2 regions of the Mesorhizobium sp. M1396 genome follow, and region 1 is predicted to be linked to the other one. Evidence: predicted binding sites of a transcription regulator. Region 1 holds the regulator's gene; the other holds the start of a gene.

Region 1 (4,386 bases):
GCCGGGCCCGAAGTCGAGGCAGCACTCCTGTCGCATCCTGACGTCGCCGAATGCGCGGTGATCGGCGCGGACGATGCCGAACGCGGCCAGATCGTCGAGGCGCATGTCGTGCTGGTGCAGGGCGTGGCCCCTGACGCGTTGACCACCAAGCGCCTGCAGGATCACGTCAAGGCAACGATCGCGCCCTATAAATACCCGCGGTCGGTGAAATTCATCGCCGCTCTGCCCAAGACCCAGACCGGCAAGATCCAACGCTTCCGGCTGCGCACGGAGAAAATCAATTGAGCGAACCATACGATCCGGCGTCCGAAGGCGCACAGATGTCGTTCAACGAGCGCATGTCCTACAGCGACTATCTGCATCTGGAAAAGGTGCTGGAGGCGCAGACGCCGCTGTCGTCGGCGCATGACGAGATGCTGTTCATCATCCAGCACCAGACCTCGGAACTGTGGATGAAGCTCGCTTTGCACGAGATCGGTGCCGCGATCCGCTCGATCCGCGCCGATCGCCTCGAGCCGAGCTTCAAGATGCTGTCGCGCGTCGCCCGCATCTTCGAGCAGTTGAACAACGCCTGGGACGTGCTGCGGACGATGACGCCCAGCGAATACACCGAGTTCCGCGACGCGCTCGGCCAGTCCTCGGGTTTCCAGTCCTGGCAGTATCGCGCCATCGAGTTCATGGCCGGCAACCGCAACCTCGCCATGCTCGGGCCGCACAAGCACCGGCCAGACCTCAGCGGAAAGCTGGAGGCGATCCTGGCGGAGCCGTCGCTCTACGACGAAGCGCTGCTGCTCTTGGCGCGCAACGGATTCGATATCGGCGCTGATGCCAGGCGCACGGACTGGCGTGAGACGCGAACCGAGAATGAAGAGGTCCTGGTCGCCTGGCAGACCATCTACCGCGACCCGCAGCGCTACTGGATGTTCTACGAACTGGCCGAGAAGCTGGTCGACTTCGAGGACTATTTCCGCCGTTGGCGCTTCAATCATGTCACCACGGTCGAGCGCATCATCGGCCTGAAACGCGGCACCGGCGGCACGTCGGGTGCTTCGTACCTGAAGAAGATGCTCGAGGTCGTGCTGTTCCCGGAGCTGTGGACGGTCCGCACCCGGCTCTGACATCATCGAAATGAGAACAGGCACACCGAGGGGACGCGCTTGCAGCGGGAACCCTTCGCGAACAACCGAGGACTGAACGACCATGAGTGGAATTCCTGATCTCGCTGCGATCGAAGCGATGGATGCCACGGATCCGCTGCGTGCCATGCGCGATCGTTACATTTTGCCGGAGGGGGTGATCTATCTTGACGGCAATTCGCTTGGAGCAGCGTCTCATGCCGTTTTCGGCGAGCTGCAGCAGGCGGCGACCCAGGAATGGGCCCAGGATCTCATCCGGGCCTGGAATACAGCCGGATGGTTCGAGATGCCGATCGAACTCGGCGATCAGCTTGGACGCCTGATCGGAGCCGCGGCCGGCCAGACCGTCGTCTGCGACACGACGTCGACCAACATCTACAAGGTGCTGCATGCGGCGATGGAGATGCGGCCCGGCCGGTTGGCCATCGTCGCCGAGGGTGACAGTTTTCCCACCGACCTGTACATCGCCGAAGGCGTGGCCTCGACCCGGGATGGCGCCTTGCTGCGCCTCGCGGGCGTCGACGCGCCAACCATCGAAGAGCTGATCGACGAAAGCGTCGCGGTGGTGCTGGTCAACCACGTCAATTACAAATCCGGTGAACTGCGCGACATGACGGCGCTGACGCGCAAGGCTCATGCGGCCGGAGCGCTGATCGTCTGGGATCTCTGCCACACCGCGGGCGCTCTGCCGGTCGAGCTCGATCATGCAAATGCTGATTTCGCTGTCGGCTGCACCTACAAGTACCTCAACGGCGGTCCGGGCGCGCCAGCCTTCATCTATGCCGCCCAGCGCCACCACGGCGAGATCAGCCAGCCACTCAGCGGCTGGTGGGGGCATGCACGGCCCTTTGCCTTCGAACGGGGTTATGTTGCCGGCACCGGTATCCGCCGCTTTCTGTGCGGCACGCAGCCGGTCCTGTCGATGCGGGCGCTCAAAGGCGCGCTTGCCATCTGGAACGACGTCGACATGGCGGCATTGCGAAAGAAAAGTGTCGCGCTGACCGAACTGTTCATCCAGCTCGTCGAAGCGAAGTGCGGCGCCTATGGTCTCACGCTGGAGAGCACTCGCGACGCGACCAGGCGCGGCAGCCATGTGTCGTTCCTTCACGATCATGGCTATCAAATCATGCGGGCGCTGATCGAGCGCGGAGTGATCGGTGACTTCCGCGCGCCGTCAACCATCCGTTTCGGATTTACGCCGCTCTATGTCGGCTACAAGGACGTGTGGCTGGCGGTCGAGGTGCTGGAAGACATTCTGCGCACGAGTGCATGGAAGGACCAGCGTTTCGCCGTCAAGGAGGCCGTGACCTGACGCGGCCGTCCCGACGATCTGTTGTCGCGTCTTGCCCCCAGGTCGGATGACGGAGGACGAATTTTTCAACTCGCGAATGCGTTCGCCGCTGGTGGCCGGCGCAGGCTGCAATAGATTAACCAAGGTTGGCATTTTGGCTTCGTTTCGTTCACGGCAAACGAACGCCCGGAAAGCTGGAAATGCGCCCGTCGCGGATCCATGGGCAGCTCATGCCAGGCTTGAGCCAAGGGTGGGCCACAGCCCATTAACCATAACAATTTCAATGCCGGCAAGCGCATTGTGACGGCATACAGTCGTCGACGAGGCCCGCTGGCGAGCGCCAATAATTTCGACCCCCCTAATAAATTCATTAAACTTTAAACAGTTGCGGAACACAACTGGAACAGATAGTGTTTGTTCTGGGTTTGTTTTTCCGATTCTGGTTTCAGGTACCCTGGGGGCCGCCATGCTGACGCGCAAGCAACACGAACTGCTGATGTTCATCCATGAACGCCTGAAGGAAAGCGGCATTCCGCCATCCTTCGACGAGATGAAGGAGGCGCTCGACCTTGCCTCCAAATCCGGGATTCATCGTTTGATCACGGCACTGGAAGAGCGCGGCTTCATTCGCCGGCTGCCCAACCGGGCACGCGCGCTGGAAGTGCTGCGGCTGCCGGACTCGATCGCACCCGGCCTCAACGCGGCAAAGAAGTTCTCTCCAAGCGTCATCCAGGGCAGTCTTGGTCAGGCCAGTCTCGGCCAGGGCGGCCTTGGCCGGCAGATCAGGCCAGCGTCTTCGCGGATGTCTTCAGCAGGCAATGACGACGACGTGGTCGCCGCCGTGTCGATCCCCGTGATGGGGCGCATCGCCGCCGGTGTGCCGATCGATGCCATCCAGCACCAGACGCATTCGATCTCGGTGCCGCCAGACATGATCATGGGCGGCGAGCACTATGCGCTGGAGGTCAAGGGCGACTCGATGATCGAGGCCGGCATCTTCGACGGCGACACCGTCATCATCCGCAATGCCGATACGGCGAGCCCTGGCGAGATCATCGTGGCGCTGGTGGATGAAGAGGAAGCGACGCTGAAGCGGTTCCGCCGCAAGGGCGCCTCGATTGCTCTCGAAGCCGCCAATCCGGCCTATGAAACCCGTATTTTCGGGCCAGACAGGGTCAAGGTGCAGGGCAAGCTCGTTGGCCTGATCCGCCGCTACTGAGGCAGCTGCGGTTTAACGACTGGCTTCTCGGGTCTCTTGAAGGGCGGCAGGCCTCTCGCCTCGCGCGAAAACTTGCGTTGCGCGTGCCAGGGTCGATATGGCCTGTCCACGGCGAAGCTGATTGTCGCCGGCGTGGTCGCCGATTGGCGATCGAAGAAGACGGCAGCACTGCCTTTGCGGGCCAGTTGCCGTTTGGTGATGACCAGAACCAGCGGGTTGTGACAGGCGTCATAGGCCGTCGCGTCATTGATGACGATCAGGTCGGCGAAACCACAGGCTTTCCAGGTGTCTTTTCGGTCCTCGATATAGGCAATGAACGCGCCAGACGGATGCCTGGCGAGACAAACGCCTGATGTGCAATAGAACGGCGCTCCGGGCGGCATTTCAGCCGCATCCGCGACGTCGAATTGACCGTCGCCTTCGTCGAACACCTCCGGCACGATGATGCTTTCGGATGTCAGCGCACGCTTCCAGTTGTCGACGGTGAATTCGTTCGGCCTGGCCCGGCTGACCGCGAGTTCGCCGCCGCCGATCGGCAACGCAACCAGCCGTGCGTCCTCCGAGATCAGCACGTCGGGTGCGCGCGTGTCCGAGACCGTCAGCAGGCCGGCAAGCGCGAAAGGAAGAGCTGCCAGCCGCAGCCATGTCGTCGCCATCGTCGCGATGACAAGGGCAATCGCCACCAGAAGAACAGACTGCTGCGAAATCAAGCCGATTGCGTCGACTGGCGAACGCTCGGA
Region 2 (4,386 bases), on a different contig from region 1:
CCACCCGCAGCGGCAGGCCGTGCAGCAAGGCAGCGACCGTTGCGCCGGCCAGCGCATCGCCTGCGCCGGTGACGTCGGCTATCCTCCTTGGCGGCGGCGGCAGGATCGAGAAGGCGCCGGCGTCATCGAAGCCCAGCATGGCACTGCCGCCCGCCGTCACCACGCCGCTCCTGAGCCCCGCGCGTCTCAGCCCGGCGACGATGTCTTGCGGGGAAGTTGCCACGTCCAGGTCCGCCAGTGCGGTCGCTTCGCGCCGGTTCATGAAGACGACGGCCAGATTGCCGAGCACCGGCTTCAAACGCACGATCTTGGCCGGCGAAATGGCAATGGCGAAGACGGGTTTGCCGGCCGCAAGCGAAACCAGCCGCTCCAGTGCCGCCGTCGGCAGATTGGCGTCGCAGAAGACGGCGTCGGCGGCAGCGATCACCTCCCGGACCCTGGAGCGCCTGATCTGCTTGGGGAACGCTAGGTCATAGAGCGCCATGTCGGCGAAGCCGACGATCAGTTCGCCCTCGTTGTCGATCAGCGCCGTATAGCTCGGCGTGGTGCGGTCGAGGAACACCGCGGACAGGTCGGTAATGCCTGCCTCGGCGATGGCTCGTGAAACGGCATCGGCAGCGGCATCGCCGCCGCGCACCGACAGCAGCGACGCGGACACGCCACGGCGAACTGCGCTGCGCAGCGCGTTGAAAACGCCGCCGCCGACATCCTCGCGCATCGTGCCGGGATTGGAAGCAGCCGGCACGTAGGGACCTGATACCTGGCCGCGCCGATCGATATGGGCGCCGCCTACGGCCAGTATTTTCGTGGATTTCAGCATGCCGGCGATATCACCTTTGTTATTCCGGTCGCACAAGCGCTAGACTGCGTGACGGCGCTTCGCATGCAAAGGTAGCGATTCGGCGGATCGAAACAATCGAGCCGCCTGGCCCCAATGCGTTAGACGTCGTGAAGCTAAATCGTGAGACAAAAAAAGAACAAATCTGGATATTGATTGTTTTTCAGATATTTGACCCCTCTTGCCAAACGAGAACAAAAAAGGTACAAATTGGCAGGGATTACGGATTGTCCGGCCTTCATTGACGACCAAGGGGTGATGTATCATGGCTCAGAATTCTTTGCGGCTGGTAGAGGACAAAGCGGTGGACAAATCAAAGGCTCTGGATGCGGCGCTGTCGCAAATCGAGCGGGCTTTCGGCAAAGGCTCGATCATGCGGCTCGGCGCGAACGAGCAGGTCGTCGAGATCGAAACGGTGCCGACCGGCTCGCTTGGCCTCGACATCGCGCTTGGCGTCGGTGGCCTGCCGCGCGGCCGCATCGTCGAGATCTATGGGCCGGAAAGCTCGGGCAAGACGACGCTGGCGCTGCACACCGTGGCCGAAGCCCAGAAGAAGGGCGGTATCTGCGCCTTCGTCGATGCCGAGCACGCGCTCGATCCGGTCTATGCCCGCAAGCTTGGCGTCGATCTGGAGAACCTCCTGATCTCGCAGCCCGACACCGGTGAGCAGGCGCTGGAAATCTGCGACACGCTGGTGCGCTCCGGCGCCATCGACGTGCTGGTGGTCGATTCGGTGGCGGCGCTGACGCCACGCGCCGAAATCGAAGGCGAGATGGGCGATTCGCTGCCCGGCCTGCAGGCCCGCCTGATGAGCCAGGCGCTGCGCAAGCTGACCGCTTCGATCTCGCGTTCCAACACCATGGTCATCTTCATCAACCAGATACGCATGAAGATCGGCGTCATGTTCGGTTCGCCCGAGACCACGACCGGCGGCAACGCGCTGAAATTCTACGCTTCGGTGCGCCTCGACATTCGCCGCATCGGCTCGGTCAAGGACCGCGACGAGGTCGTCGGCAACCAGACCCGCGTCAAGGTGGTCAAGAACAAGCTGGCGCCGCCCTTCAAGGTGGTCGAGTTCGACATCATGTATGGAGAAGGCGTGTCCAAGACCGGTGAACTGGTCGATCTCGGCGTCAAGGCCGGCGTGGTCGAGAAGTCGGGCGCCTGGTTCTCCTACAATTCGCAGCGTCTCGGCCAGGGCCGTGAGAATGCCAAGCTGTTCCTGCGCGACAATCCCGACACCGCGCGCGAGATCGAATTGGCGCTCAGGCAGAACGCCGGGCTGATCGCCGAGAAATTCCTTGAGAATGGCGGCTCCGAAGGTGGCGACGACGGTTTCGAGGAGGAATCCGGCGCGATGTGAGAGCCTTGGGCGATGGCCGGAGTTCGGCCATAATCTCGCTCTATTATCTCAGGCTTATGTAATCGAGTTCCGAGTTATTGCGTTTTGAACCGCCGGCCTAGCGCCGGCGGTTTTGCGTTTTGGCGGGGAAATGGGCCTGGCTCGGACAGCCGGCAAAGGCCGTGGATTGGACCAATTCCGTGTTTCTGGACAGGGTGAAGCGCGGCGGCTAAAAGGCCAAGTCTATCTTCTAAAAAGTCTATCTTCTAAAACGCAGAGCCCATTTCCCGCCGGTTTGCCGGCGGCTCTCTCGAAAAGGCAGCATTCATGAGTGGCGTGAACGAAATCCGGTCGACATTTCTCGACTACTTTCGCAAGGAGGGTCACGAGATCGTCGCGTCGAGCCCGCTTGTGCCGCGCAACGACCCGACGCTGATGTTCACCAACGCCGGCATGGTGCAGTTCAAGAACGTCTTCACCGGCCTGGAGAAGCGGCCCTATTCGCGCGCCTCGACCGCCCAGAAGAGCGTTCGTGCCGGCGGCAAGCATAACGACCTCGACAATGTCGGCTATACCGCGCGCCATCTGACCTTCTTCGAGATGCTCGGCAATTTCTCCTTTGGCGACTACTTCAAGGAGCGCGCCATCGAACTAGCCTGGAACCTGATCACCAAGGAATTCGGGCTGAACAAGGACAAGCTGCTGGTCACCGTCTATCACACGGATGACGAAGCGGCCGGCTTCTGGAAGAAGATCGCCGGGTTTTCCGATGACCGCATCATCCGCATCGCGACCTCGGACAATTTCTGGGCGATGGGCGACACCGGACCGTGCGGGCCATGCTCTGAGATCTTCATCGACCGCGGTGAACACATCTGGGGCGGACCTCCCGGCAGCCCTGAGGAGGACGGCGACCGTTTCCTCGAATTCTGGAACCTGGTCTTCATGCAGTATGAACAGGTGACGAAGGAGGAACGCATCGACCTGCCGCGCCCGTCGATCGACACCGGCATGGGCCTGGAGCGCATGGCGTCCGTCCTGCAAGGGGTGGAAAGCGTCTTCGAGACCGATCTGTTCCGTCATCTGATCGAGGCGTCGTCGTCCGCTCTCGGGCATGGGCCCGACAAGGAGACGGTCGCGTCCTTCCGTGTCATTGCCGACCACCTGCGCTCGTCCTCTTTCCTGGTGGCCGACGGCGTGCTGCCGTCGAACGAGGGCCGCGGCTATGTCCTGCGCCGCATCATGCGCCGCGCCATGCGTCATGCGCAGCTGCTCGGTGCTCGCGATCCCCTGATGTGGCGCCTGGTTCCGGCGCTGGTGCGCGAGATGGGCCAGGCCTATCCGGAACTGGTGCGCGGCGAACAGTTGATCACCGAAACCCTGAAGCTCGAGGAGACCAGGTTTCGCAAGACGCTGGTGCGCGGCCTCGGACTGCTTTCGGAGGCGACGGAAATGCTGCATGCCGGCGACATGCTGGACGGCGAGACGGCCTTCAAGCTCTATGACACGTACGGCTTCCCGCTCGACCTGACGCAGGACGCGCTGCGCCAGCGCAGCATCTCGGTCGATCTTGCCGGCTTTACCAATGCCATGGAGCAGCAGAAGGCCGAGGCGCGCAAGCATTGGGCTGGCTCCGGCGATGCGGCCACCGAGACCATCTGGTTTTCGGTGCGCGAGAAGGCGGGCGCCACCGAATTCCTCGGCTACGAGACCGAGCAGGCCGAAGGCATCATCCAGGCGCTGGTCAGGGACGGCACGACCATCGACAGCGCCGGCAAGGGCGATGCGGTGGCGATTGTCGTCAACCAGACGCCATTCTATGCCGAATCCGGTGGCCAGATGGGCGACACCGGCGTCATCTCGGGTGAAGGATTCTCGATCGAGATCTCCGATACGCAGAAGAAGGCCGATGGGCTGTTCGTCCATATCGGCAAGGTGGCCAGCGGCACGGTCAAGACAGGCACGGCGGTCGAGTTGAAGGTCGACCATGCGCGCCGGTCCAGACTGCGCGCGAACCATTCCGCGACGCATCTGATCCATGAGGCTCTGCGTGAGGTGCTGGGCAGCCATGTCGCGCAGAAGGGCTCGCTGGTCGCGCCGGAGCGTCTGCGCTTCGACATCTCGCACAACAAGCCCATTTCACCGGAGGATCTCGAAGAGGTCGAGCGCATGGCCAACGAGATCGTCGTGCAGAACGGCCCGGTGA

The links. Region 1 encodes LexA, which represses DNA repair genes until DNA is damaged. Its sites were predicted from a motif close to TGTTCNNNNTGTGTTCNG; they were not measured.
Region 2: a site for LexA is predicted at 1,029-1,046, ahead of recA (recombinase RecA). Genes of this name have one in related genera too.

The regions. Positions count from the first base shown of each region.
Region 1 is NZ_JAMYLA010000044.1:39,529-43,914, forward strand. It holds gene NKH02_RS24990 (AMP-binding protein) at 1-285, shown strand, start outside; gene kynA (tryptophan 2,3-dioxygenase) at 282-1,118, shown strand; gene kynU (kynureninase) at 1,201-2,448, shown strand; gene lexA (transcriptional repressor LexA) at 2,894-3,646, shown strand; gene NKH02_RS25010 (ComEC/Rec2 family competence protein) at 3,640-4,386, opposite strand, start outside.
Region 2 is NZ_JAMYLA010000007.1:39,339-43,724, forward strand. It holds gene NKH02_RS06155 (carbohydrate kinase family protein) at 1-820, opposite strand, end outside; gene recA (recombinase RecA) at 1,104-2,201, shown strand; gene alaS (alanine--tRNA ligase) at 2,508-4,386, shown strand, end outside.